4 regions of the Streptomyces sp. NPDC028298 genome follow, and region 4 is predicted to be linked to each of the others. Evidence: riboswitches for the same ligand, from Rfam matches in the RefSeq annotation. Region 4 holds a riboswitch; each other region holds the start of a gene.
What was found. Region 4 has a riboswitch for cyclic di-AMP ahead of ACZ4TO_RS08040 (M23 family metallopeptidase). Riboswitches for the same ligand answer to the same signal wherever they lie in the genome.
Positions count from the first base shown of each region.

Region 1 (6,906 bases), 840 kb from region 4:
CCGCGACGGCTTCGCGCCGCTGCTGCCCGACACGGCCGTACCGCTCGGCGATCTCGACGCCCTGGCCAGGGAGCTGAAGAAGGGCGACGTCGCCGCGCTCATCGTGGAGCCGATCCAGGGCAAGGGGGTCCACGAGTCCCCGCCCGGCTATCTGCGCGCCGCCCAGGAACTGCTGCACCGGCACAAGGCGCTGCTCATCGCGGACGAGGTGCAGACCGGCCTCGGCCGGACCGGGGACTTCTACGCCTACCAGCACGAGGAGGGTGTCGAACCGGACCTGGTGTGCGTCGCCAAGGCGCTGTCCGGCGGCTACGTCCCGGTGGGCGCGACCCTCGGAAAGGACTGGATCTTCAAGAAGGTCTACTCCTCCATGGACCGGGTCCTCGTGCACTCCGCGAGCTTCGGCTCCAACGCCCAGGCCATGGCGGCGGGTCTCGCGGTGCTCTCCGTGATGGAGAACGAACAGATCGTCGCGAACGCCCGCGTCACCGGTGAGCTGCTGAAGTCCCGGCTCGCGGCCCTGGTCGACCGCTACGAACTGCTCAGCGAGGTGCGCGGGCGGGGTCTGATGATCGGCATCGAGTTCGGCCGGCCCGCCTCGCTCAAGCTGCGCAGCCGCTGGACCATGCTCCAGGCCGCGCGCAAGGGGCTGTTCGCGCAGATGGTCGTCGTGCCGCTGCTCCAGCGCCACCGCATCCTCACCCAGGTCTCCGGCGACCACCTGGAGGTGATCAAACTGATCCCGCCGCTGGTCATCGACGAGGGGGATGTGGACCGGTTCGTGGAGGCCTTCACCGCGGTGATGGAGGACGCGCACAACGGCGGCGGGCTGATGTGGGACTTCGGGAAGACGCTGGTGAAGCAGGCGGTGGCGAACCGCTGAGAGGTCTTTTGCCTCTGGGGCAAGAAAATTGCCCCAGAGGTAATTGTTTGGCTCAATGGTTCCATGAGCCCTGCCGAACCAGGGACGGTCGACGAGCCGTCCGCCGAGCTGCACGCCGTGGCGCCCCGGCTCCGCGCCCTGCGCCGCAGCGCCTCCCTCACCCTGGAGGCCGCCGCCCGCGCCGCCGGACTCTCGCCCGCCCATCTCTCCCGGCTGGAGACCGGGCAGCGCCAGCCCTCGCTGCCGATGCTGCTCACGCTGGCCCGTGTCTACGGTACGACGGTCTCCGAACTGCTCGGCGAGGCGGTCCCCGACCGTGACGCGATCGTACGCGCCGGCGACATGGAGCCGGCCCCGGCGGGCGGCTGGACCTACTGGCAGGCGGGCTCCGCGGGCCGCGGCATGCAGGCCCTGCGCGTGCACGTCCCCTACGGCTCCCAGGGTGACATCGTGCGTGTCCACCCCGGCGAGGAGTGGCTGTACGTCCTCGACGGGCGGCTCAGTCTGCGCCTCGGGGACACCGCGCACGTCCTCGCGCCGGGAGACAGCGCCCACTTCGACTCGCTGACCCCGCACCGCATCGCCGCCGCCGAGCGCGACGGAGCCGATCTCCTCTTCGTACACACCCTGCTGCAGAGCCCCGTCGCCGCGCTGTGCCTCGGCCCGGCGACCGGCCACCCCACCCCGGGAGAGACGTCATGACCGAACCCACAGAACGTCGCCGGTCCATGGAGGACAGGTTCCCGCGCGCCCTGTGGGTGCGTCTGATCATCTACGTCGCCGTCGGCCACCTGTTCGCGGCCTTCATCTACCTGCTCTTTACGCTGGGCGCGCAGAACCAGTAGAGCCGCGGTCGCGGAGCGCGGCTCCGGCTCAGTCCAGGAGCCGCGCGCGCAGGCGCTCCCTGAGCTCCGGCGTGAGCCCCAGTCCCTGTTCGAGATAGGCCTCGACGCCGCCCCACTTCTCCTCGATCGTCTCGAAGGCGGCCGTCAGGTACTCGGCGCGCGCGTCGAACAGCGGGCTGAGCAGTTCCATGACCTCGGGGGAGTAGGCGCCGGCCGAGGAGCCGTTGCGGTGGACCTTGTAACGGCGGTGCGCGGCGTTCGACTCCAGGTAGTCGGTCACGATCGCCTCGCGCTCGACGCCGAGGGCGAGCAGGGTGACCGCGATGGACAGCCCGGCGCGGTCCTTGCCCGCCGCGCAGTGCATCAGCGCGGGCACGCTGTCGTCCGCCAGGGCGTGCAGCACCTGGGAGTGCTCGGCGGTGCGCTCGCTGATGATCGTGCGGTAGGAGTTGATCATCCGGTTCGCGGCCTTGCCGTCACCGAGGAGTCCGCGGAGCTGGTCGATGTCGCCGTCGCGGACCATCTTCCAGAACTCGCTGCCGTCCGCGGGGTCGCTCAGCGGGAGGTTCACGTTCCGTACGCCGGGCAGCTCGACGTCCGGGCCCTCCAGCTTCTGGTCCGCCGCGTTGCGGAAGTCGAAGATCGTGTGGAGGCCCAGGGAGGTGAGGAACGCGGCGTCCTCCTCCGTGGCGTGCGCGAGGTGGCCGCTGCGGAACAGACGCCCGTAGCGCACTCGCCGGCCGTCCGCGGTGGGCAGTCCGCCCACGTCACGGAAGTTCCGCACTCCGCCGAGCTCGGGCTCGGTCGACGGGACCTGCTGCGTCACGGGGGCTCCTCCCATTCGGCCGCCGGCGTCGCCGGGCTGGACTCGGCGCCGCTCGTCGGCAGTTGTACCGGCTCGCGCTCTCGACGATACGACATGGGTGTCTCGGGCAATGAGTTGTCCACAGGCGGCCGCCCTCTGGGCGGAAGGCTGACAGAAAGCCCAGGAAGAGGGTTCCGTGGCCGCCTCATATCGAACGTGCACACGATTAGTGCTCGGGATCGGTCGCGGGTCCGGCCGCACCCTTCTCGTGCCGCCGGAACGGCGGGGCGATTGCGATGAAATGCCGCATTAATGGGGTGCCGTTTTGTGCACCCTCTCGCTCGGGGATCCGAATGTGTCGGATATCCACGCGCGTCGCATCTGACCCTTCTGTCCGAATAGGCGCCTTCGTAACAACTGGCCCTGGAATAAGGCAACCTGGGGCGAGTCGCGTGAGGAGCGTCATATTCGTGACGATGCGTTGCCGTCCTCATTTGTCAACACACCGGGATTCACGGGCGGGTTGAGCGGCCCGGAAGATCGTCACTCCACGGAGGGTGACGGCGATTTCCCCATGGATCAAGAAAGGCGAGCGCACAGAAACCGCCCATAGTTGTCGACGCGCTCTCATCTCGCTTACGTTCTGCCTCAATCCGGACGGACGCCCAATCCTGCCGCCGCCCGGAATCCGCACACTCACCCGTACACGGCAGGAGCGGGGGACCCACAGGTTCCGTGCCTGGTCCGGTTTCCGGAACAGGCTAGGGGTACAGCCGCGCAGCAGCGCGGCCGGGCATCTCCAGCCCGCACCCGACAGCTCACCCCGCAGGCGCCGGAGAGGAAATCGTCATGCCCGCGAAGGGTAAGCACCGCCGTCCCAAGTCCCTGCGTTTCACCCGCTCGATCGCCGTGGCCGGAACCGGTGGCGCCGCACTCGCGCTGCCCCTGATGGGAGCCACGGGCGCCCACGCCGCGACCCCGGCCGCCGCCGTCGCGCAGCATGTCGAGAAGGCCGCGACCGCCGCCCCCGCCGCGAAGACCGCCAAGGCCGCCACGGCCAAGACGTACGCGGTGAAGCGCGGTGACTACCTGTCGAAGATCGCCGACGAGCAGAACGTCGGCGGCGGCTGGAAGAAGATCTACGCCGACAACCGCTCCGCGATCGGCAGCGACCCCTCGCTGATCCACCCCGGTCTGAAGCTGTCGCTCGGCAAGAAGGCCGCCTCGGCCGCCCACTCGGCGACGCACACGTCCACCCGGACGGCCACCCCGGCGAAGTCCGCCCAGGCGGCCCCGGCCGCCGCCACGGCAGCGCCCGACACCGCCTCCGCCGACAGCTCCTCCGGCTACAACCTGCCGGTCGACAGCAGCAGCGTCGGCACCGGCTACAAGGTGGCGGGCAGCATGTGGTCCAGCGGCTACCACACGGGCGTGGACTTCGTGGTCCCGACCGGCACCACCATCAAGTCCATCGCCGCGGGTACCGTCGTGTCCGCGGGCTGGGGCGGCGCGTACGGCAACCAGGTCGTCATCCAGCACGCCGACGGCAAGTACTCCCAGTACGCCCACATGTCGTCCCTGTCCGTCTCGGCGGGCCAGACCGTGACCCCGGGACAGCAGATCGGTCTCTCCGGCGCGACCGGCAACGTGACCGGACCGCACCTGCACTTCGAGATCCGCACCACTCCGGACTACGGCTCCGACGTCGACCCGGTCGCGTACCTGCGCTCGCACGGTGTCGCGGTGGGCTGACCCCCTCCTCCTCCTGCTCCTGACGGCAGGAAGATCTCCGAAGGCCGGACCCCATGATCCCCGGGGTTCCGGCCTTCGGTGTTCCCGCGGCGCGGCCTCGGGCCGATCGCTGCTTCAACAGCCTTGACGCGGGCCTTATTCCAGAGTTGACCAATGCTTGGCGAGTGGCTTATCTCACCGCCCGTCAACCCTTCCCTACGGTCGCGTAGCTCACATCAAAAGGTGAATCATGCTCGATGTGGCAGACGATTCGAAGAGTGACAACAGATCAGTGATCGGGTCGTACGTGGCGGTGGGGGACAGCTTCACCGAGGGCGTCGGCGACCCTGGGCCCGACGGAGCGTTCGTCGGCTGGGCCGACCGGTTCGCGGTACTTCTCGCGGACCGCAGGCCCGAAGGCGACTTCGACTACACCAACCTCGCCGTGCGCGGCAAACTGCTCGACCAGATCGTCGAGACCCAGCTCCAGAGGGCCAAGGAACTCGGCCCGGACCTGGTCTCGTTCTGCGCCGGCGGCAATGACATCATCCGCCCCGGCACCGACCCCGACGAGGTCGCGGAGCGCTTCGAGCGCGCGATCGCCGACCTCACCTCCGCCGTCGGCACCGTCATGGTGACGACCGGCTTCGACACCCGTGGCGTTCCCGTGCTCAAGCATCTGCGCGGAAAGATCGCCACCTACAACGGACACGTGCGGGCCATCGCGGACCGCTACGGCTGTCCCGTCCTCGACCTCTGGTCCCTGAAGACGATCCAGGACCGGCGGGCCTGGGACGGCGACCGGCTGCACCTCTCGCCCGAGGGGCACACCCGGGTGGCGCTCCGTGCCGGACAGGTCCTCGGCCTCGAGGTCCCGGCCGACCCGGACCAGCCCTGGCCGCCCCTCCCGCCGCGCGGCACGCTGGAGGTGCGCCGCGACAACATCCAGTGGGCGCGCGAGTACCTGGTCCCCTGGATCGGACGGCGCCTGCGCGGGGAGTCCTCGGGCGACCACGTCTCGGCCAAGGGAGCCCTGTCCCCGGACGACATCAAGCTGCGCATCGAGTCGGTGGCCTGAACGGCGACCGGCCCTGCCGACGGAACCGGTTCGGCGCACCGAACCGGTTCGGCCGGCAGGGCCGACCGGCCGACGGGCATGACCCGGCCCGGCCGGTGGATTCGGTTGACCCGCATCGCGCGGGCGCAGCGCTCCGGGTGTGCGGCGGGCGCCGCTCGCCATCGGCGGGTCAGGGACGATCATCGGTGCCACGGTCCGAACCGTGGTGCCGGGTGACACGCGGTCCGGGGGAGGCGCCGGGTCGGGCCCGAGGCGGGCCGGGGACCCCGCTCACCGTGTCCCGGACCGGGGCGGCTACGCGAGCGTCAGCGCACCGCTGCCATCAACGCCTCGCGCTCCAGGCCCAGTTCGCGGGCGAGGGCCTCGTCGGCCCATTCCTGGGTGCGTGCCCGTGACACCGCTCCGGAGTACGCGGTCATCTGGACCGCCAGGCCGTCCAGCAGGGCCGTGAGCCTGAGGACCGCGCTCGCGGGGTCCGGGCAGCGGAACTCGCCGGCGGCCACACCCTCCGCGATCACCTCGGTCATGGCGGCCTTCCACTGCCGGTCGAGGTCGCGGGTGACCTCGCACAGCGCGGGCTCCCGCAGCGCGACCGCCCAGCCCTCGATCCACAGGCGCCAGCCCTTGGCCTGCCCCGTCGGGGCGTACCAGCGCACGGCGGCGCGAAGGCGGCGCAGGGCCGTCGTGCGGCGGCCGAGCAGCTTGCGCAGATGGGCGAGGTCGTCCTCGGCGGCGTGGGTGAACGCGGCGGCGACCAGCTTCTCCTTCGTGGAGAAGTGGTACAGCACCAGCGCGTTGCTCACGCCGAGGGCCGAGGCCACGTCGGCGATCCGTACCGCCGCGACACCTCGCGCCTCGATCTGCTCGACGGCGGCGCGCAGCAACTCCCCACGCCGCTCCGCCACACTCAACCGGACTCTCGCCACGCGGCAACCCTACACAGCCCTCTCGCCGGAAGCCCCGTGGGAGCGGGCCCGGCCCGGAGCGCCTTTCGCCCTCCCGCGAGGCCCCTCCGGCGGACGCGGCCTCGTGTCAGTCGACGAACTGGTAGTCGGCCTTGATGCGCCCCTCCTCGTCCAGGAGGAGGAACTCCAGTCCGCCGCCGGTGACCCGTCCCTCGCCGGTGTGGAACGACTCCCAGCGGAACGTGACCGCGTCGTGCAGCCGGCGGGCGGACTCCCCGATCCGGAACACGTACGTCCCGGGGGCCACGAACTCCTCGTAGGCACGCGTCACGCGCGCGTGCAGCTCGTCGTGACCCCGGGCCTCCAGCACGGCGGTGCCGAAGCCGAGGGACACGGCGCTGTCGTGCATCTCCGCGGGGGGACGCAGTACGTGCACACCGTCCTCGGCCCACAGTTCGCGTACGGTCTCGCGGCGGATCCGGGGGTCGGCCTCGTTCCAGACGCCGATGTAGCGCTCGATCAGGTCCTGCGCGTCGATGGCGGACATGATGCTCCTCGTGCGGGTCGGTGCGCGTCACTCGCGCGGTTCCTCTGACGGCACCGACTCTGCTGCGGTCCGGTCCACGGCTCAATTCCCGCCAGGGAATCGCCGCCCCCGG
Region 1 covers NZ_JBVHTL010000001.1:1,012,854-1,019,759, reverse strand. The annotation lists gene ACZ4TO_RS04575 (aspartate aminotransferase family protein) at 1-883, shown strand, start outside; gene ACZ4TO_RS04570 (helix-turn-helix domain-containing protein) at 947-1,585, shown strand; gene ACZ4TO_RS04565 (DUF6126 family protein) at 1,582-1,728, shown strand; gene ACZ4TO_RS04560 (tyrosine-protein phosphatase) at 1,757-2,554, opposite strand; cyclic di-AMP (ydaO/yuaA leader) riboswitch at 3,221-3,380, shown strand; gene ACZ4TO_RS04555 (M23 family metallopeptidase) at 3,383-4,285, shown strand; gene ACZ4TO_RS04550 (SGNH/GDSL hydrolase family protein) at 4,557-5,342, shown strand; gene ACZ4TO_RS04545 (TetR/AcrR family transcriptional regulator) at 5,648-6,268, opposite strand; gene ACZ4TO_RS04540 (hypothetical protein) at 6,375-6,794, opposite strand.
Region 1: another riboswitch for cyclic di-AMP. It lies ahead of ACZ4TO_RS04555 (M23 family metallopeptidase); the one in region 4 lies ahead of ACZ4TO_RS08040 (M23 family metallopeptidase).

Region 2 (6,906 bases), on a different contig from region 4:
TCTGCTCTCAGCAGGGCCCTCTTCCACAGAGACGTACGTCCTGTACATTTTTTACAGACGTCGATCTGAGGAGGCGCGCCATGGACAGCCCGTCCGCCCGCTATGTCCTGCCCGAGTTCACGGAACGCACGAGCGCGGGACACCGGACCCTGGACCCGTACGCGAAGCTGCTCAGCGAGCGGATCGTGTTCCTCGGGACGCCGATCGACGACACGTCGGCGAACGACGTGACGGCCCAGTTCATGTACCTCGAACACCAGGCGCCCGAGCAGGACATCTCGCTGTACATCAACTCCCCCGGCGGCTCCTTCGCCGCGATGACCGCGATCTACGACACGATGCGGTTCGTCACCTGCGACGTCGAGACGGTCTGCCTGGGCCGGGCGGCCTCGGCCGCGGCCGTACTGGTGGCGGGCGGCACTCCGGGCAAGCGGCTCGCACTGCCGGGGGCCCGCTTCCTGCTCCACCAGCCGTCGGCGGCCGAGCCGCTCCAGGGCCAGGCGAGCGACCTGCTCATCCAGGCCGAGGAGTTGCTGCGGACCCGTCGGACGCTGGAGGAGATGCTCGGGCGCCACACGGGCCGGAGTCCGGAGCAGGTCGCGGCGGACATCGAGCGCGACAGGATCCTCGACGCGCCGGAGGCCCTGGCCTACGGGCTGATCGACCGGATCGTCCCGAGCCGCAGGTCCGCGCTCGACACGCCCGGCGCGAGGTGAGCGGCCGATGATCCCGGACCTTCCCCCGCTGCCCGCGCTGACCCGCGCGGAGGCCGAACTCATCGACCGCTATCTCGACGTCGTCGACCTCCTCGGCCGGATCAACCCCTCCCGCCCCGGAGACACCTATCGCGGCCTGAGGGCGGCTCAGGCACTGGTCGGCAAGGCGGAGGCCCTGCGGGACGCGCTCACGCTGATGCATCAGCGGGGCGAGAGCGAGGTGCACGCCCCGACGCTGGCGCAGGCCCTGCGGGTGCTCGGCGGAGAGCGGCGGGCGGCCCGGGTCACGGTGCCTCCCGAGTCCGGAAGTTGACGGACCCCCACCGACGGGCCGGCCCGCGCCGAAGCGGCATGACGTCCGGACCACGACTCAAACGGACCGGATGGTGTACCCCCTGACGGCGTATTCATCGGTCCCTTCCCTGACCCCTCCGAGTTGCGCAACACGCTGAGTCCGGACGCCGGATGGGCCCCGTCGTCGCAGGTGCGGGCCTCATCGCCGTCCCCAACACGTGCTCGAACGGAGGGGTGTTCACTCGAACAGTCGAGTGGTGAGTAAGCCCACAAAACACCGGTTCCGCTCGGATTTTCCGACTCTGATGAGTGAAGATCCCTTCCGACGACAAGCCCCCGCCACAGCGGCGGGGCGGTCCGGGCGGACGCCGAGTCCTGCCGCCGCCCGGATGCCCGGTCGACAGGAGTGGATCGGCAGGAGTGGAGGACCCAGCTAGACGGGTCGCCGGAACAGTTCCGGGCGGCCCTTGGGGTGAAGCCGCAGCAGCGGCCGGGCAACTTCGCCAGCCCGAATCCGACAGGTCATCCTTCACAGGCGGCTGACGAAGGGTTGCGCATGACTGCGCTCAATCGTGTCCCGTCGCTGTGGACCCGGGCCGGTACGGCCTCGGCGCTCACACTTGCCGCCGTCGGCGGCAGCCTGGTGGTTCCCGGTGTCGCACCAGACGCCGAGGCGGCCACCGTCGCGACGCGGGCACTCCAGGTCGCGGCGTCGAAGCACGGCTCCCCCTACCAGTGGGGCGCCACCGGACCGCACCGCTTCGACTGCTCGGGGCTCACGCTCTACTCGTACAAGAAGGCGGGCAAGAAGCTGCCTCGTACGGCCGCGGCCCAGTACAACAAGACGCACCATGTCTCGGCCTCGCACCGCAAGGCCGGTGACCTCGTGTTCTTCCACTCGGGCCGGAACGTGTACCACGTCGGCATCTACGCCGGTAAGGGAAAGATCTGGCACTCCCCGAAGACCGGGGAAGTGGTGAAGCTCCAGAAGATCTGGACGAGAAGCGTCTGGTACGGCAGGGTCGGCTGACCCTTTCGCCCGGGGCGGCGGACCCTCGCCGCCCCGGCGCGAGCGCCCTCAGGGCCGCCGTGACGCCCTCCCGGCCCCTCGCGGGCCGACCGGGGCCGGGGGCGGCCCCTGTGGGCCGACCATGGCCGCCGCGGCTTTCACGGGGCCACTGACGACCGCCGCGCCCTCAATGCCACTGCCGACCGCCGCGGCCTCAATGGGCCGCTGACGACCGCCGCCGCCCCAAGGGCCATGACGACCGGTCGCCTCGGGGCGGCGCCCCTCAGGGCTCCTGGGGCGGCCACCCGGCCGGCACCGGCTGGACGGGCACCGTCCACGGGAGCTCGATGGAGACCGTCTTGCCGCCCTCCCGGGTCGGTACGACGGTGAGCCTGCCGCCGCATTCGGCGGTGAGCCAACGGATGATCACCATGCCGCGGCCGTTGTCCTGCTGGACGGCCGCGGGCAGCCGCTTCGGAAAGCGCGGATGGCTGTCGGTGACCCCGATAAGCAGCCGCTCCTCCCGGTCGAGACGCACGCCGACCGTGAAGGTGGGCGACTGCCCGAACGTGTGCTGCACGGCGTTGGTCGCCAGTTCCGACACGATCAGCCGCACGGTCTCGGCGACGTCGCAGTCCCCCGGCAGGCCCCATTCGGACAGCACTTCGGCGACGAAATTTCGGGCCACGGAAACCGAGACCGGTTCGCTCGGCAGGGTGACGGATGCTTCCTGATGGTCTGCCATGGCGACGTTCGTCCCTTTCCCACGGGACCGGAGCCCGACACCGAGCGGATGGTTCGAGTACGGTCCCGGACTGGTGCTTGCGCCAGACTGCCATTACCGGGCCGGTCGCGGGTGCGATCCACCGAGTAATGCATATATCTGTCGCTCGATGCGGTGAACTCTGCGTCGGCAGAGCGTATTCGGACGACTTGGAAGGAGTAAGGAGAACAGCCATGCAGCACGGTCCCGCGGTGCGCCGCCGCAAGCTCGGAGCCGAACTGCGCGCGCTGCGCGCGGGCACGGGGCTCACGAGCGGGGAGGCGGCCCGCCTGCTCGGCTGGCACCAGTCGAAGGTGAGCCGCATCGAAACCGGCACCAGCGGGGTGAAACCGGCCGATGTGGAACGCCTGTTGCACGCGTACGGCGTCGAGGATCCCGAACTGCGCCGGCTCCTGGTCGTGTTGGCGGGCTCCGAGGTCAACGGCCGCCACCACTGGTGGCACGCGTACCGCGGGGTCCTCCCGCCGGAGTACCGGGACTTCATCAGCCTGGAGTCCGGCGCCAGCGCGATGCGCACCCTGGAGACCTCCGTCGTGCCCGGTCTGCTGCAGACACCGGAGTACGCCCGCGCGGTGACGCGGGCCGCCGTGGACGGACTGGAGGAGAGCAAGCTCGACGCCCTGGTCGAAGTGCGTCTGGCCCGGCAGGACGTGCTGCGCTCGGACCCGCCGCTCGAACTGTCCGCCGTCCTGGACGAGGCCGTGCTGCGCCGTGAGGTGGGCGGCCCCGACGTCATGGCACGCCAGCTCCGCCGGCTGCGGGAGGCCGCCGTGCTGCCTCAAGTACGGCTCCAGGTACTGCCGTTCGCGGCCGGCGCGCACATCGGCGTGACCGGCCCTTTCGTTATCTTCTCATTTCCGAACACAACCGATCTGGATGTGGTTGTTCTCGACCACTTGACGAGTAGCCTCTATCTCGAACGGAAAGAAGACCTCCAGGCATACGCCGAGGCCTTCAACGCCCTTCAGTTCCACGCCCTTTCACCCGAGGACTCGTTGGACTACATCGCCTCGATAGGCGACGACACGTAAGGAGGCACGTCATGTCTGCAATGCCTCGGTACGTACCCTCCAGCACTTCGCTGCTCCATGTGCGCTGGCTGCGCAGCAGTCGCAGTACCGGGATGAACAACTGCGTCGAGACCGCACGCCCGGGCACCGGACCCTGGTCCGGAATGGTCGCGGTGCGCGATTCCAAGAACACCGCGGGACCCGCCCTGCTGTTCACCCCGGACGTCTGGGAGGGGTTCATCACCGGGCTGAACTGACCCCGCACGGTTCACCGCTCCACCGCACCACCGGCCGGCCACCCCTGCATCTGTCCGGCCGAACGCTCCACCCGCTCGTCGATCGACCGCTCCACCGGTTCACCGGTTCCGGCTGATCACGTCCACCGCGTGCTCGATCTGCTCCTCGGTGAGGTCCGCGCGGGCCGTCAGTCGCAGCCGCGAAACACCGTCGGGCACCGACGGGGGACGGAAACAGCCGACGGCGAGGCCCGCCTCGCGACAGTCGGCCGCCCATCGCACCGCCCGTTCGGGGGACGGTGCCCGCACGGAGACGACCGCGGCATCCGGTCGTACCGCGGAGAGACCCTCCGCCGTCAATCGCGCGTGCAGCGCCCTGGCCACCTCGCGCGCCCGAGCGGCCCGCTCCGGCTCACGGCGCAGCAGGCGCAGGGCCGCGAGCGCCGCGCCCGCCGCCGCCGGCGCCAGGCCGGTGTCGAAGATGAAGGTGCGCGCCGCGTTGATCAGGTGGTCGATCACGGCCGCCGGGCCGAGGACCGCGCCGCCCTGGCTGCCGAGCGACTTGGACAGCGTGACGGTCACGACGACGTCCGGGTCCCCCGCGAGCCCCGCGGCGTGCGCGGCGCCCCTGCCGCCGTCGCCCAGGACCCCGAGCCCGTGCGCGTCGTCGACGACGAGTCCGGCGCCGTACTCACGGGACGCGAGCGCGAGTTCGGCGAGCGGGGCCGCGTCGCCGTCCACCGAGAAGACCGTGTCGGAGACGGTGACGGCGGGGCCGTCGTGGGTGCCGAGCGCCTTGCGCACGGCGTCGGGGTCCGCGTGCGGGACGACCTGTGTGGTGCCGCGCGCGAGCCGGCAGCCGTCGATCAGGGAGGCGTGGTTGCCCGCGTCCGAGACGATCAGTGAGCCGTGCGGGGCGAGCGCGGTGACGGCGGCGAGGTTGGCCGCGTAGCCGGAGGACAGGACGAGCGCGGACTCGAAGCCGCAGAAGTCGGCCAGTTCGCGTTCCAGCTCGGTGTGGAGTTCGGTGGTGCCGGTGACGAGCCGGGAGCCCGTGGCACCGCCGCCCCACAGGCGTGCGGCACGGGCCGCGCCCTCGGTGACCTCCGGATGGCGGGCGAGCCCGAGGTAGTCGTTGCTCGCGAGATCGAGGAGCGGGGACTCGGCGGGGCGCGGGCGCAACGTACGCACGAGTCCGGCCCGGCGGCGTGCCTCGGCCTGCTCGTCGATCCAGCCGAACGCCATGGGTCCTCCGGGTCTCGCTGTGGTGCGGTGGCGGTGTTTTGTAGGCAGTGAACAGACCCTAGCGGGCGCTCCGGCGGCGCATGATGTGGCAATACCCACACGTCGAACCATCTCTGTTGTGCAAACTCTCCTTGGCCGGGAGCGGTCGCATGGTCCAGGATCGGACCTCATGGACCTGCTGAACACGCTGGTGGACAAGGGGCTTCGGCGCGAGCTGCCGACCCGCGACGAGGCGCTGGCCGTACTGGCCACCTCCGACGACGACGTACTCGACGTGGTGGCCGCGGCCGGCAAGGTGCGCCGTCACTGGTTCGGCCGACGGGTGAAACTGAACTATCTCGTCAACCTGAAGTCGGGCCTGTGCCCCGAGGACTGCTCGTACTGCTCGCAGCGTCTCGGCTCCACGGCCGGCATCCTCAAGTACACCTGGCTCAAGCCGGAGGAGGCCTCCAAGGCCGCGGCGGCCGGGCTGGCCGGGGGCGCCAAGCGGGTCTGCCTGGTGGCCAGCGGGCGCGGTCCGACGGACCGTGACGTGGACCGGGTCTCCGACACGATCAAGGCGATCAAGGACCAGAACGAGAACGTCGAGGTCTGTGCCTGCCTCGGTCTGCTCTCCGACGGCCAGGCCGAGCGGCTGCGCGAGGCCGGCGCGGACGCCTACAACCACAACCTGAACACGTCCGAGGGGACGTACGGGGAGATCACGACCACCCACACGTACGCCGACCGGGTGGACACCGTCCAGAAGGCGCACGCGGCGGGGCTGTCCGCCTGCTCGGGCCTGATCGCGGGCATGGGCGAGTCGGACGAGGACCTCGTCGACGTCGTCTACGCCCTGCGCGAGCTCGACCCGGACTCCGTTCCGGTGAACTTCCTGATCCCGTTCGAGGGAACGCCGCTCGCCAAGGAGTGGAACCTCACCCCGCAGCGCTGTCTGCGCATCCTGGCCATGGTCCGCTTCGTCTGCCCGGACGTGGAGGTCCGGATCGCCGGCGGCCGCGAGGTGCATCTGCGCACCCTCCAGCCGCTGGCCCTGAACCTCGCCAACTCGATCTTCCTCGGTGACTACCTCACCAGCGAGGGCCAGGCGGGCAAGGCCGACCTGGAGATGATCGCGGACGCCGGTTTCGAGGTGGAGAACGCGGGCGAGGTGACGCTGCCCGAGCACCGCGCACCGTCCGGCGGCTGCGGATCGCACGCGGAGGCGGGGTGCGGTTCGCACGGCGCGGCGGCCGGATGCGGATCGCACGCCGAAGGGGGCTGCGGGTCCCACGAGGGCGGCGGTGTGTGCGGTTCGGCGCCGGTGGCTCCGGCCGAGGCGCCCGCCGAGGCCCGTACGGACCTGGTGTCCGTACGCCGTCGCGGTGCCGGAACGGATCTCGCGCCCAATGCGTGAGCTGTCCACGCGGGAACTGCTCGACCTCGACCGGCGGCATGTCTGGCATCCGTACGGGCCCATGCCCGGCCGCCAGGAACCGCTGGTCGTGGAGTCGGCGAGCGGGGTCCGGCTGCGGCTGGCCGACGGTACGGGCGAGCTGGTCGACGGCATGTCGTCCTGGTGGTCGGCCATCCACGGCTACAACCACCCGGTCCTGAACGACGCGGCTCGCGG
Region 2 covers NZ_JBVHTL010000003.1:122,382-129,287, reverse strand. The annotation lists gene ACZ4TO_RS15765 (ATP-dependent Clp protease proteolytic subunit) at 81-716, shown strand; gene ACZ4TO_RS15760 (hypothetical protein) at 724-1,029, shown strand; cyclic di-AMP (ydaO/yuaA leader) riboswitch at 1,391-1,563, shown strand; gene ACZ4TO_RS15755 (C40 family peptidase) at 1,567-2,040, shown strand; gene ACZ4TO_RS15750 (ATP-binding protein) at 2,303-2,764, opposite strand; gene ACZ4TO_RS15745 (helix-turn-helix domain-containing protein) at 2,977-3,834, shown strand; gene ACZ4TO_RS15740 (DUF397 domain-containing protein) at 3,846-4,070, shown strand; gene ACZ4TO_RS15735 (8-amino-7-oxononanoate synthase) at 4,170-5,294, opposite strand; gene bioB (biotin synthase BioB) at 5,464-6,690, shown strand; gene ACZ4TO_RS15725 (adenosylmethionine--8-amino-7-oxononanoate transaminase) at 6,683-6,906, shown strand, end outside.
Region 2: another riboswitch for cyclic di-AMP. It lies ahead of ACZ4TO_RS15755 (C40 family peptidase); the one in region 4 lies ahead of ACZ4TO_RS08040 (M23 family metallopeptidase).

Region 3 (6,906 bases), on a different contig from region 4:
CGTCTCGGCGGTCCTGCGCAAGCTCCAGCTCTCGAACCGCCACGAGCTGACCCGCTGGGCGACGGCCCGGCGCCTGGTCTGACCCCGGCGCTCAGGCGACCCGGGTGGCCCCGGCGAAGGGCATCTCGCTGATCGGGGCCACCCGCACGGGCGCCGACGGATTCGGGGCGTGGATCATCTGGCCGTTGCCGATGTAGATGCCCACGTGGGTGATGCCCGCGTAGAAGAACACCAGGTCGCCGGGCTGGAGTTCGGACAGGGTGACCCGTCGGCCGGCGTTGATCTGGGAGTAGGTCGTGCGGGGCAGGGAGACGCCCGCGGATCGGTACGCGGCCTGGGCGAGCCCGGAACAGTCGAAGGCGTTGGGTCCGGTGGCGCCCCACACGTAGGGGCTGCCGAGCTTCGAGTAGGCGTAGGCGACGGCGGCCGCCGCCCGGGAGTTGGGCGCCGCGGTGCCCGCAGCGGTGGTACCGGACGAGCCGGAGGCGCCGGACGACGCGACCGGTGCGGGGTCGCGCGAGGCGTCGCGCGAGACGTGCTGCCGGTCGTCCACGCCGCCTCGCTCCGCGTACTGCGTGCGCTGCTGCGGAGTGAGGCGGTCGAGCAGCCGGCGGGCCGCTTCGAGCTTCTCGTTGACCGTCTTCTTGTGCTGCTTCAGCTCGGTCTGCCGCGACTTGAGCTCGGCCAGTTCGATGTTCGCCGACCCGCGTAGCTGCTCCAGCTCGCGGAGCTGTTTGCGTACCCCGGCGATCTCGGCCGACTGCCGGGTGCCGACCCGCTCGGCGAGCGCGGCCCCGTCCAGGTACTGATCGGGGTGGTCGGAGAGCGCGAGCTGCACCACGGGGTCGAGCCCGCCGCTGCGGTACTGCGCCGCCGCCATCGAACCCAGCGCGTCCCTGGCCGAGTTGAGCCGGTCCTCCCGGCGGGCCGCCTCGTCGCGGAGCTTGCTCAGCTTCGCCTCCGCCTGGCCGGCCTTCTCCTTGGCGCCGTCGTACTTCTGGGTGGCGGCCTCCGCCTCCTCGTACAGCTTGTCGACCCGGGCCTTCACCTGTGCCGGGGAGAGCTGGGGGTCGGCGTGTCCGACCCCGTCGAAGGCGGTGGCCGTCGCCGCGCCCGCGAGGGCGATGGTGACCGCCGTGCGGGCCGTGTTTCCGCCGACCGAGCGCTGTCTGGCCTTGCGGTGCGCTGCCACGAGGGCCCACATCCTTCCGTGCGACCGCCCTTGAGGTGCGGTCAAGCGGTGACACGTCCGGCGGCGGCGCACACAGGGGGAGCGGGCCGCCGCCGGACCTTCTCGGCGGTGGTGTCCGACTGCCGTCCCTGGCCCGGACGGTGGTGGGGAGCCGGTCACCTGGTGGAGGACGCTAAACCTGAGAGTGCGCCGTTGGTAACGCTATGTACGGAACTATCGCGATTGGATCGGCGGGTGACCAAATGTGGCCAAGATCCTGTCTGTACGTCATCGACTTCACGCAGGGTCATGACCGAAGCGGCGAATCCCGGACAGTTCGCGTGGTGCCGGTGCTATGGGTGACGCGCGACGGTCGGGTGGAGGGAGAGTGGAGGTTGGGGCGCCCCGGTCGGGAGGGGCCCGGTCGGCGGGGGCGTCAGGGGGTGCGGTTAGGCTCCGGCCCCATGGGCGTACTCATCCACCTCTTCGTCGGCCTGCACATCATCGGCATCGCCGCGCTCCTCGGCGGCTTCCTCACGCAGATGAAGGCGATGGGCAAGGGCACCGCCCGCTTCGTCCCGGCGATGCTGCACGGCGCGCTGACCATGCTGGTGACCGGAGTCGCCCTGGTCGGGCTCAACCAGGCCGACGGCGGCACGGTGAACACCGTCAAGATCGGTGTGAAGCTGGCCCTGCTGATCGTGATCCTCGGGCTCGTCTACGTGAAGCGGGACGACGAGACGGTCGACAAGCGCCTCTTCGGCCTGGTCGGACTGCTGACCGTCACGAACATCTTCATCGCCGTCCTGTGGACCTGACCTCGGATCCGAAGGCGAGAGCGGTACCCACGACCGCCAGGAGCCAGGCCGCCACCGCGATCCACAGCAGCACCTGCCCGGTCCCCTTGAGCCAGAAGACGTCGAGGGCGGCCGAGACCGCGAGCGTGGCCACCGCCGACATCCCCATCGGGAAGACGGACGACCAGCGCCGTACGTCGTACCGCGGGCGCGGCCACACCACCTCCGCGACGGCCAGCAGGAAGTAGCAGACGAGGTCCAGCACGAGCAGCGCGCCGGTCGTGGCGCGCAGGACGCCCTGGTCGTCGTTGTTCCACAGATACGGATTCACGTCGTGCGCCACGACGAGCCCGGCCCCGGCCAGCGCCGAGATGCCCAGCGCGCCGGCCGCGATCCAGTGGTCCCCGGCGCCCTTCCGCACCTCCCGCGGGTCGAAGTTCGCGAACGATACGACGTAGAGCGCGACCCCCACCCAGAACAGCGTCATCGCGGCGTGCGCCAGCCAGTCCGAGCCCACCTCGGCGGCGATCGTCGAGCCGAGGACCGAGAGCCCCTGCGTGGCGACGCAGACGAGGAACACCTCTCCCGCCATGCGGCGCCGCCAGTGCCGCAGCACGGTCAGCAGCAGGACCGGCCAGAGCACGGCCGACAGCGCGAGCAGGACCTCGGCGAGCGTCCGCCATCCAAGGGTCGCGAACCGGGTGCCGAGCACGGTGGTCGCCGCGACCGCGTCGAGCCCCGCGGGGGCGGCGGCCCGTCGCACCCATTGCGCCCGGTCGCCCACCAGTCGGGCGAGGAAGTCCGAGGCGAGCCCGACCCAGGCGAGCGACGCGAGGACCAGCGCGATCCGCGACAGGACCTCGTAGCCGGTCAGGTACAGCCCGGTCGAGAGGATGCCGGTGGCCATGACGGCGGCGCCGGCGGCGGGGGCCCACCCCGCCCACCAGGCGCGGAGCGGAATGGTGTCCGTCATGTCCGGTGTGTCTGGCATGCGTCGATGCTAGGGACCCGTCGAGCGGTTGCGGGCGGGCCACGCGCGGGCGGCGACGAAAACGCGGGGCACGCGCGCGGGGATCGGCAGACCCCGGCGCGCGTGCCCCGCGGCACGGGCTTCCGCGTCCGGGCTACGCCGGGCGCACCACGCTGTGGATCGCCGAGGTGCCGTCGTAGTAGATCGACTCCTCGCGGACGTACGCTCCCGGCTTCGGCGCGTGGATCATCATGCCGTCGCCGATGTAGATGCCGACGTGGCTGATGTCGTCGTAGAAGAAGACCAGGTCGCCGGGCCGGGCGTCGGCGAGGGAGACCGTCGTGCCGGCGTTCACCTGGTCGTAGGTGACGCGCGGGAGGCTGACGCCCGCGGCCTTCCAGGCGGCCTGGGTCAGGCCCGAGCAGTCGTAGGAGTCCGGGCCGGTGGCGCCCCAGACGTACGGCTTGCCGATCTGCGCGCGGGCGAACGCGAGCGCCTCCGCCGCCTTCGACGAGGAGCCCGTGGTCGTCGATCCCGACGACGACCCGGCCGTCGAGCCGGCGGCCGAGCCGGTGGCCGGGTCGGCCGTGCCGTCCGACGAGGACTGCGACTGGGCGGCCTTCTCTGCGGCGGCCTGCTGCTTCGCCAGCTCCGCCGCCTTGGCCGCGGCCTGTTCCCGCTTCTTCTTCTCGATCGCCGCCAGCCGCGCCTTTTCCTCGGAGTTCAGCTTCGAGAGCAGATCCCGGGCCTCGGAGAGCTTGCGCTGCACGTCGGCCTTGGACGTCTTGAGCGCCTTCTGTGAGGCGGTCAGCGACTCCAGGCTCTCGGTGGCCTCCGTCCGCTTCTTGGTGGTGGCCGCCTGCTCCGTGATGTAGTCGTCGACGGCCGCCTTCTGGCGGGTCGTCAGGCGGCTCATCAACTGGGTCTGGTCGAAGTAGTCCTGGGGGTTGTCGGCGAGCAGCAGGGTCGCGGTGGAGGGCGCGGCGGCCCCCGTGCGGTACTGCGCAGCGGCGAACGTTCCCAGTTCCTCGCGCGCGCTGTTGAGCTTCTCGGTGCGCTGGGCGACGTCGTCGAGCAGGGTGTCGACGCGCTTGCGCTGCTCGGCGGTCTTCTCCCGGGTCGCGTTGTACTTGTCGGTGGCGGTCTCGGCCTGGTGGTAGAGGTCGTCGACCTTCTTGGAGACCTCTTCGATGCTGGGCCGGGGCTCGGCCGAGGGGGTGGCGTCGGCGGTCTGGGAGAGCAGGGCCACGGAGGTGAGTGCCGCTGTGGCGAGGAAGGGGGTCCGTATGCCCCCGATGCGCGTGCCGGTGGGACGCGCCTTGCGGTGTGACGCCAAGAGAGGCGACTCCTTCCGTCATCCGCCTGCCGAGTTAGCTGTCGGGTTCGGGCGGGTGGTTCCGGAAGGCTGCCCTACGGTCCGTGCCCCACGGGGCGGTTGGACCGATTCACCCCAAAGTCGGTGGGTCCCCGGCTCCGGGGCCTCGCGGCACACCGGATTCGGCGGAGGCCGCCCGGCCCGGCGGAGTTCGCCGGATGCGGTCGAGCGGCCTTCGAGCACGCTAGCCAACGGGTGTGGCCCGTGTGAAGGTTGATGCCCGATACGTCCGATACATTTTCGTGACCATTCGCCAGGTGTGGCAGAGCGGCAGTGCGGCAGTGCGCCAGGTGCGGCAGACGCCACAGGTGACGCGGGTGCGGCGCGGGCGGCGACGAGCGCATGCCTCGACCACGGTCCGGGGCGACCCTTCACGCCAGGTGCCCGTACGGTCGCGCACGGTCGCGGAGTGGGGTCTCGGCGAGGGCAGGGGGCTTACTTGGTGTCCGCCGGGCGCCTCGTCACGACTTCGGGCCGAGTTCTCGGGGTGGCGGCGGGCTGTCAGTGGGGCGGCCTAGACTCGGAGAGCGATGAGCAGCCTCTTTGACGACAGCTTCCTGGCGAACCTCAAGCCCTCCGCGGGCCACGAGGACGAACACCCGCCGCCGCCCGAGGACGATCACGTACCGGAGCCGGTTCCGGACGATCTGTTCGGCGGGAAGTTCGACCTGCCGCCGAGCCGGGACGCGTACTACCGCGACGGCGCGCCCAGGCCCGCCGTGGACCCCGCGGCCCTGCTGGACGGACTGAACGAGAACCAGCGCGCGGCCGTGGTGCACTCCGGCTCCCCGCTGCTCATCGTGGCCGGCGCCGGCTCGGGCAAGACGCGTGTGCTCACCCACCGCATCGCGCACCTGCTGGGCGAGCGCGACGTCCACCCCGGCCAGATCCTCGCGATCACGTTCACCAACAAGGCCGCCGGTGAGATGAAGGAGCGTGTCGAGGCGCTCGTCGGCCCGCGCGCCAACGCGATGTGGGTGATGACCTTCCACAGCGCCTGCGTCCGCATCCTCCGCCGCGAGAGCAAGACCCTCGGCTTCACCTCGTCCTTCTCGATCTACGACGCCGCCGACTCCAAGCGCCTGATGGCCCTCGTCTGCCGTGATCTCGACCTCGACCCCAAGCGGTTCCCGCCGAAGTCGTTCAGCGCCAAGATCTCGAACCTGAAGAACGAGCTGATCGACGAGGAGGACTTCGCCGCCCAGGCCGCCGACGGTTTCGAGAAGACCCTCGCCCAGGCGTACGCGATGTACCAGTCGAGGCTGCGCGAGGCCAACGCGCTCGACTTCGACGACCTGATCATGACCACGGTCAACCTGCTGCGCGCCTTCCCGGACGTCGCCGAGCACTACCGCCGCCGCTTCCGGCACGTCCTCGTCGACGAGTACCAGGACACCAACCACGCCCAGTACGCCCTCGTCCGCGAACTCGTGGGGACCTCCGAGCACCCCGTGGACGTACCGCCCAGCGAGTACGACCTGCCTCCGGCCGAGCTGTGCGTCGTGGGTGACGCGGACCAGTCGATCTACGCCTTCCGCGGCGCGACCATCCGCAACATCCTCCAGTTCGAGGAGGACTACCCGAACGCGACGACGATCCTCCTGGAGCAGAACTACCGCTCCACCCAGACGATCCTGTCCGCCGCCAACGCGGTCATCGAGCGCAACGAGTCCCGCCGCCCCAAGAACCTGTGGACCAACGCGGGCGCCGGCTCGAACATCACGGGCTACGTCGCGGACACCGAGCACGACGAGGCCCAGTTCGTCGCCGAAGAGATAGACCGCCTCACCGACGCGGGCGACGCCAGGGCCGGCGACGTCGCGGTCTTCTACCGCACGAACGCGCAGTCCCGTGTCTTCGAAGAGATCTTCATCCGCGTCGGCCTGCCGTACAAGGTCGTCGGCGGTGTCCGCTTCTACGAGCGCAAGGAGGTCCGGGACGTCCTCGCCTACCTCAGGGTGCTGGCCAACCCCGAGGACTCGGTCCCCATGCGCCGCATCCTGAACGTGCCCAAGCGCGGGATCGGCGACCGCGCCGAAGCGATGATCGACGCCCTGGCGCAGCGCGAGAAGATCAGCTTCCCGCAGGCGCTGCGCCGCGTCGACGAGGCCTACGGCATGGCCGCGCGCTCCACCAACGCGGTCAAGCGGTTCAACACGCTCATGGAGGACCTCCGTACGATCGTCGAGTCCGGCGCGGGCCCGGCGACCATCCTGGAGGCCGTCCTCGAACGCACCGGCTATCTCGCCGAGTTGCAGGCTTCGACCGACCCGCAGGACGAGACCCGGATCGAGAACCTCCAGGAACTCGCCGCCGTGGCCCTGGAGTTCGAGCAGGAGACCGGCGAGGACGAGACCCCGGCCGGACTCTCCGCGTTCCTGGAGCGGGTCGCGCTCGTCGCCGACTCCGACCAGATCCCGGACGAGGAGGACGGCAACGGCGTCATCACCCTGATGACCCTGCACACCGCCAAGGGCCTCGAGTTCCCCGTGGTCTTCCTGACCGGCATGGAGGACGGCGTCTTCCCGCACATGCGCGCGCTCGGACAGGTCAAGGAGCTGGAGGAGGAGCGGCGCCTGGCGTACGTCGGCAT
Region 3 covers NZ_JBVHTL010000004.1:362,908-369,813, forward strand. The annotation lists gene ACZ4TO_RS20650 (LuxR C-terminal-related transcriptional regulator) at 1-82, shown strand, start outside; gene ACZ4TO_RS20655 (C40 family peptidase) at 92-1,192, opposite strand; gene ACZ4TO_RS20660 (hypothetical protein) at 1,636-1,989, shown strand; gene ACZ4TO_RS20665 (tellurite resistance/C4-dicarboxylate transporter family protein) at 1,967-2,959, opposite strand; gene ACZ4TO_RS20670 (C40 family peptidase) at 3,093-4,274, opposite strand; cyclic di-AMP (ydaO/yuaA leader) riboswitch at 4,283-4,451, opposite strand; gene pcrA (DNA helicase PcrA) at 4,844-6,906, shown strand, end outside.
Region 3: another riboswitch for cyclic di-AMP. It lies ahead of ACZ4TO_RS20670 (C40 family peptidase); the one in region 4 lies ahead of ACZ4TO_RS08040 (M23 family metallopeptidase).

Region 4 (6,906 bases):
GCACCACGAGCACGGGCTTCGCCGGAGCCTCCATGGCGGAGGACCGGAGTGCCTCGGCGAGCGCGGCGTCGGCGGCCGAGGTCTCCCCCACGGCCGGTATGGCCGTCACGACGACGGCGTCGCAGCCATCGTCGGCGAGCGCCTGCGACAGGGCCTTGTGGAAGTCCTCGGCGGAGGCCGCCGTGGTGAGGTCCCGGGGCGGCAGCGGCCTGAGTCCTTCGGCGAGACAGGCGTCGTACGTCAGCAGCCCCAGGGACTCGGAGTTCCCGAGGATCGCCACGCGGGGTCCCCGGGGAAGCGGCTGACGGGCCAGCAGGAGTCCCGCGTCGACGAGTTCGGTGATCGTGTCCACCCGGATCACCCCGGCCTGGCGCAGGAGCGCGGACACGGTGGCGTGCGGCAGCCGTGTGGCCCGGATGGCGTGGCCCTGGGGTGCGGCCCCGCCGTGTCGTGCTCCCTGGACGACGACCAGCGGTTTCGCGGCCGCGGTCCGCCGCGCGAGGCGGGTGAACTTGCGCGGGTTGCCGATGGATTCGAGGTACATCAGGGCGACGTCGGTGTCCGGGTCCTCGTACCAGTACTGCAGGACGTCGTTGCCGGAGACGTCCGCGCGGTTCCCCGAGGAGACGAAGGTCGACACTCCGGTCACGCCGGTGACGCCGCCGCCGCGCCGGTGCAGCCGGGACAGCAGGGCGATGCCGATGGCGCCGGACTGCGCGAACAGGCCGATGCGTCCGGGGCGGGGCATCTGGGGGGCGAGCGAGGCGTTCAGCCGCACGTCGGGCGCCGTGTTGATGACGCCGAAGGCATTGGGTCCGATGATGCGCATCCCGTACGTGCGCGCGTGCCGTACGAGTTCCCGCTGGCGCTCGCGTCCCTCGGGGCCGCTCTCGGCGTAGCCGGCGGAGACCACCACGAGTCCCTGCACGCCGTGTTCACCGCATTCGGTGACGACCTGGGGGACGTGTTCGGCGGGCACGGCGACGACGGCGAGGTCGACTGGGTCGGTGATGTCCCTGATGGAGCGGTGGGCCGGGACCCCGTCGATCTCCTTCTCCTCGAGTGCCGCGTTCACCGCGTACAGGCGTCCGGTGAAACCGGCCTGGCGGAGGTTGTCGAGGACGCTGCGGCCGACCCCTCCGGGGGTGCGTCCGGCGCCGATGACGGCGACCGAGCCGGGGGCGAGCAGCCGCTGGACGGAGCGGGCCTCGGCGCGCTGTTCCCGCGCGCGCTGCACGGCCAGGGACCGGTCGGTGGGTTCGAGGTCGAACTCCAGGCGTACGACACCGTCCTCGAAGCTGCGCTTCTGGGTGTACCCGGCGTCCGTGAAGACCTTGATCATCTTGTTGTTGGCGGGCAGCACCTCGGCGGCGAAGCGACGGATGTCACGCTCGCGGGCCACCGCTCCGATGTGTTCGAGCAGCGCGGAGGCGACACCCCGGCCCTGGTGGGCGTCCTGTACGAGGAAGGCGACCTCGGCCTCGTCGGCGGGGGCGGAGGCGGGCATGCCGTCCGCGTTGATCCGGTCGTAGCGCACGGTGGCGATGAACTCGCCGCCCACCGTGGCCGCGAGGCCGACGCGGTCCACGAAGTCGTGGTGGGTGAAGCGGCGGACGTCCTTGGCGGACAGGCGGGGATAGGGCGCGAAGAAGCGGTAGTACTTCGACTCGTCCGAGACCTGCTCGTAGAAGCTGACCAGGCGCTCGGCGTCGTCGACGGTGATGGGCCTGATGCGTGCGGTGCCGCCGTCGCGCAGCACCACGTCGGCCTCCCAGTGGGCTGGGTACTCGTGCCGGTCCGACGAGGTCTGCATGGGCCCCAGAGTACGGCTCGCGTACGACAACGGCGCGGGGCAGTCTGAGGGTGACGGGCCTCGGAGCGGGTCTTCGGCCGGCACCGCGGCGGGTGGCTCCCGGGTCCGTCCGGGCACACCTCGCGATATGGAACAATGGTCTAGACAACCCTGAACACCCGAAGGGCAGCATCTCATGGCTGAGCGCCGCGTCAACGTCGGCTGGACCGAGGGCCTCCACGCCCGGCCCGCCTCCATCTTCGTCCGGGCCGCCACGGCTTCCGGCATCCCCGTGACGATCGCCAAGGCCGACGGCGACCCCGTCAACGCGGCCTCCATGCTCGCGGTCCTCGGCCTGGGCGCCCAGGGCGGCGAGGAGATCGTCCTCACGTCGGACGCCGATGGTGCGGAGGTCGCCCTCGACCGTCTGGCGAAGCTGGTCGCCGAGGGGCTCGACGAGCTCCCCGAGACCGTCTGAGACCGCCCCCGGGCAGTCGGACACGCACGGCCGAGCCGCGTCACCCTTTCTTCGGGTGGCGCGGCTCGGCCGTTTTCCGTGGGCTCCCCCGCACATTCCCCAGGTGTCACGCCCGCCTCGCACCGCGACCACGGGAATGACGCGCACCGGAATTCAGGGCACGCGAATAAAAGGGCATCAGAAATGAGCCCCCACCGAATATCCCTCTTTGTATACGGCGCCTGTGTTAAAGACGCGGGCCCGTCATGTTTACGGGATGTTGCGAAGTTCTCACACGGTCCGCCCGCTCGCCTCCGGGGAATCGGAGCCGGTGCGCGGCGCTGGCGCGCTCGGTGTGCAGGGCCGTGATCGCGCGGGCCCGCTCACTGTCCCCGCGGGCCACCGCGTCCACGATGCCGCCGTGCTCCGCCCAGGACTCCGCGGGGTCGGCCGGCGCCTCCACCGAGTACATCCAGGCGATCTTGTGGCGGAGCTGGGCGAGCGTCGAGGTCAGCGCGGGGCTGCCGGACGCCTGCGCCAGCGTCTCGTGGAACCAGCCGCCCAGCGAGCGCAGATCCTCGCTGTGGCCTCGCCTGGAGCGCTCCTGCCCCAGCCTGACCAGACCCCGCAGCACCTTGAGATGGGCCTCCGTGCGCCGCTGTGCGGCCCGCGCGGCCCCCAGCGGCTCCAGCAGCATGCGCATCTCCAGGAGGTCCGCCGCCTCCAGCTCCGTGGGCTCCGCGACACAGGCGCCCGCGTGCCGGCGGGTGACCACGAAGCCCTCGGCCTCCAGCGTGCGCAGGGCCTCGCGCACGGGGACGCGCGAGACGCCGTAACGGCGCGCGAGCAGTTCCTCGGTGAGCCGGCCGCCGCGCTCGTAGACACCCGCGACGATGTCGTCACGGATCGCCGTGCACACCGAGTGTGCCGGAATACGCATGACCGACCTCCGCTTTAATCCCCGTGAAACGCCGTCGATTGACGCTTGTTCAGTGACTCTATTGCAGGAAGCCTGAATTTCCGATGGCGGGCCTGAATCCATGGATATTTTTTGGACAGACGACGTCCGGAAACGACGATGCCCCGGCTCGGTGAGCCGGGGCATCGAAAACGGCGGGGAAGCCGCAAAGCGTTCGTCAGACGTTGACGCCGTGCGAGCGCAGGTAGGCGACCGGGTCGATGTCCGAGCCGTACTCGGCGGTCGTACGGGCCTCGAAGTGGAGGTGCGGTCCCGTGGTGTTGCCGGTGTCCCCGGAGAGGCCGATCTGCTGCCCCGGGGTGACGGCCTGCCCCACGGACACCCCGATGGACGACAGGTGGCCGTACATGGTGTACGTGCCGTCGTGCATCTTGATCACGACTTGATTGCCGTAGGCGCCGCCCCAGCCGGCCGTGACCACTGTGCCGGAGCCGACGGCGTGGACCGAGGTGCCGGAGGCGGCGTGGAAGTCGACGCCAGTGTGGCTGCCGGAGGACCAGAGGGCGCTGCTGGCCTGGTAGCCGGTGGAAACGTACGAACCCGTGATCGGCATGACGAACGTGTTCAGGCGCTTGCGCTCGGCCTCACGGGCGGCGCGCTCCTTGGCCTCACGGAGCTTGGATGCCTGCTCCGCGGCCTGCTTGCGCGCGGTCTGCTCGGCCTGCTTGCGCGCGGCGGCCTCGTCGGCGGCGCGCTGCTGCGCGAAGGCCTGGGCGTCGATCTGGTCGGCGACCGTGTCGTTCAGGGTGACGGCCTGGGTGAGCCCGGTCTGCTCGACGGAGGCTTCCGCAGCGAACGCGGGGGCGGCCAGGGTTCCGATCACGCCGGTGGTGGTGAGCGCCGCGACCCCGACGGCGGTCGTGGTGGTGCTGTGCACCCGGCTGCTCGTACGACGATGCTTGCCGGTGCCACAGGTGAACGCCATGTAGGGGCTGATCCTTTCCTTCCCTCTCGCCTACCGGGTTAGCTGACGGGTTCGGAGCAGGAAGGTCTCCTACGGGCCCCCTCCGAAGAGGGCGTCCGATTCACCCCAGGGACTGCGTGGGTCCCCGGCTCCCCTGACTCGCGTCTCGGGGACTCGGCGATGGCTGTCCGGTGCCGCGGGCGCGGCGCACTGCGTGACGAACAGCCGCCCCGACGCTAAACGGGGTGTCTTTCGAACAACAAACGGATCACGATTTTTGTAACGCATCCCACAGGGCAGAAGGGCAACCGCCGTACGAATACGGACATCTTGGGACCGGAGTCCGGAAAGAGAAGGGCCCTGACGGCTCTTCAGCCGTCAGGGCCCTCTTCCGTCCCACGGGTCCTACTCGGCTGCCACCACGGTGACTTCACCGATTCCGAGGGCCCTGACCGGGTCCGCGATCTGTGCCGCGTCGCCGACCAGGACGGTCACCAGACGGTCCGTCGGGAAGGCGCTCACGGCCGCCGCGGTGGCCTCCACGGTGCCGGTGGCGGCCAGTTGCCGGTAGAGCGTCGCCTGGTAGTCGTCCGGCAGGTGCTGCTCGACCTGGTCCGCGAGGGTGCTCGCGACGGCCGCAGCGGTCTCGAACTTCAGGGGCGCGACACCCACCAGGTTCTGCACGGCGACGTCGCGCTCGGTGTCCGTCAGACCCTCGGCCGCGAGGGTGCGCAGCACCTTCCACAGGTCGTCGAGCGCCGGGCCGGTGTTGGGGGTGTCGACCGAACCGCTGATGGCGAGCATCGCGGCGCCCGTGCCGTCCGGCGCGGAGCGAAGGACCTGTCCGAACGCCCGCACACCGTAGGTGTAGCCCTTCTCCTCGCGCAGGACGCGGTCCAGGCGCGAGGTGAGGGTGCCGCCGAGGCAGTAGGTGCCGAGGACCTGGGCGGGCCACACGCGGTCGTGCCGGTCGGCGCCGACCCGGCCGATGAGGAGCTGCGTCTGGACGGCTCCGGGGCGGTCGACGATGATCACGCGGCCGGTGTCGTCGGCGCTCACCGGCGGCACGGGACGCGGTTCGGCGGACGAGCCGGTCCAGGAGCCGAGGGTGTCGGCGAGCAGTTCGTCGAGGTCGAGCCCGGTCAGGTCGCCGACGACGACCGCGGTGGCCGTGGCGGGGCGGACGTGCCTCTCGTAGAAGGCGCGCACACCCGAAGCGTCGATGTTGCGGACGGTCTCCTCGGTGCCCTGGCGGGGGCGCGACATCCGCGCGGTCGCCGGGAACAGTTCCTTGGAGAGCTCCTTGGCCGCACGACGGGCCGGGTTGGCCGTCTCGTGCGGGATCTCGTCCAGCCGGTTGGTCACCAGCCGCTCGACCTCGCTGTCCGCGAACGCGGGGGCCCGCAGGGCGTCGGCGAGCAGGCCGAGGGCCTTGGCCAGACGCGAGACGGGCACTTCGAGGGACAGGCGTACGCCGGGGTGGTCGGCGTGCGCGTCGAGCGTGGCGCCGCAGCGCTCCAGCTCGGCGGCGAAGTCCTCGGCCGAGTGCTTGTCGGTGCCCTCGGAGAAGGCGCGCGCCATGATCGTGGCGATGCCGTCCAGGCCCGCCGGCTCGGCGTCCAGCGGCGCGGCGAGGATCACCTCGACGGCGACGACCTGCTGGCCGGGGCGGTGGCAGCGCAGCACGGTCAGACCGTTGTCCAGGGCGCCGCGCTCGGGGGCGGGGAACGCCCACGGCTTCGGCTGTCCGGCCTGGGGCCGCGGGTGGAAGTCCATGGTGGCGAGCTCGGTCACTTCGCCGCCTCCTCGTCGGTCTCGTCGGCGGAGTCGGCCGCCTCGGCGGCTTCGGCTGTGGTGGGTTCGTAGACGAGCACCGCGCGGTTGTCGGGGCGCAGGCGGGCCTTGGCGGCCTCCTGGACCTCTTCCGCCGTGACGTCCAGGACGCGCTGCACGGCGGTCAGGGCGAGCTGCGGGTCGCCGAACAGGACGGCGTACCGGCACAGTTCGTCGGCGCGGCCTGCGACGGTACCGAGCCGGTCGAGCCACTCGCGCTCCAACTGGGCCTGGGCGCGCTCCATTTCCTCTGCCGTGGGGCCCTCCTCGGCGAACCGGGCGAGCTCCTCGTCGACGGCGGCCTCGATGACCGGGACCTCGACGTCTCCGGACGTCTTCACGTCCAGCCATCCCAGGGAGGGCGCTCCGGCGAGCCGCAGCAGGCCGAACCCCGCGGCGACGGCGGTGCGGTCACGGCGTACGAGCCGGTTGTAGAGCCGGGAGGACTCGCCGCCGCCGAGGACGGTGAGCGCCAGGTCGGCCGCGTCGCACGCGCGCGTGCCGTCCTCCGGGAGGCGGTAGGCGGCCATCAGGGCGCGCGCCGGGACGTCCTCCTCGACGACCTCGCGGATCTGCTCGCCGATGACGTCGGGCAGCGAGCCGTCCCGCGGGGCGGGCTTGCCGTCGTGCCCGGGGATGGAGCCGAAGTACTTCTCGACCCAGGCGAGCGTCTGCTCCGGGTCGATGTCGCCGACGACCGACAGGACAGCGTTGTTGGGCGCGTAGTTGGTGCGGAAGAACGCGCGGGCGTCCTCCAGGGTGGCCGCGTCCAGGTCCGCCATCGACCCGATCGGGGTGTGGTGGTACGGGTGGCCCTCGGGGTACGAGAGCGCGGTGAGCTTCTCGAAGGCGGTGCCGTACGGGACGTTGTCGTAGCGCTGGCGGCGCTCGTTCTTCACAACGTCGCGCTGGTTCTCCATGGACTCGTCGTCCAGCGCCTC
Region 4 covers NZ_JBVHTL010000001.1:1,855,936-1,862,841, forward strand. The annotation lists gene ACZ4TO_RS08025 (bifunctional acetate--CoA ligase family protein/GNAT family N-acetyltransferase) at 1-1,813, opposite strand, end outside; gene ACZ4TO_RS08030 (HPr family phosphocarrier protein) at 1,989-2,270, shown strand; gene ACZ4TO_RS08035 (GntR family transcriptional regulator) at 2,497-3,189, opposite strand; gene ACZ4TO_RS08040 (M23 family metallopeptidase) at 3,386-4,153, opposite strand; cyclic di-AMP (ydaO/yuaA leader) riboswitch at 4,166-4,322, opposite strand; gene ACZ4TO_RS08045 (M16 family metallopeptidase) at 4,538-5,926, opposite strand; gene ACZ4TO_RS08050 (M16 family metallopeptidase) at 5,923-6,906, opposite strand, start outside.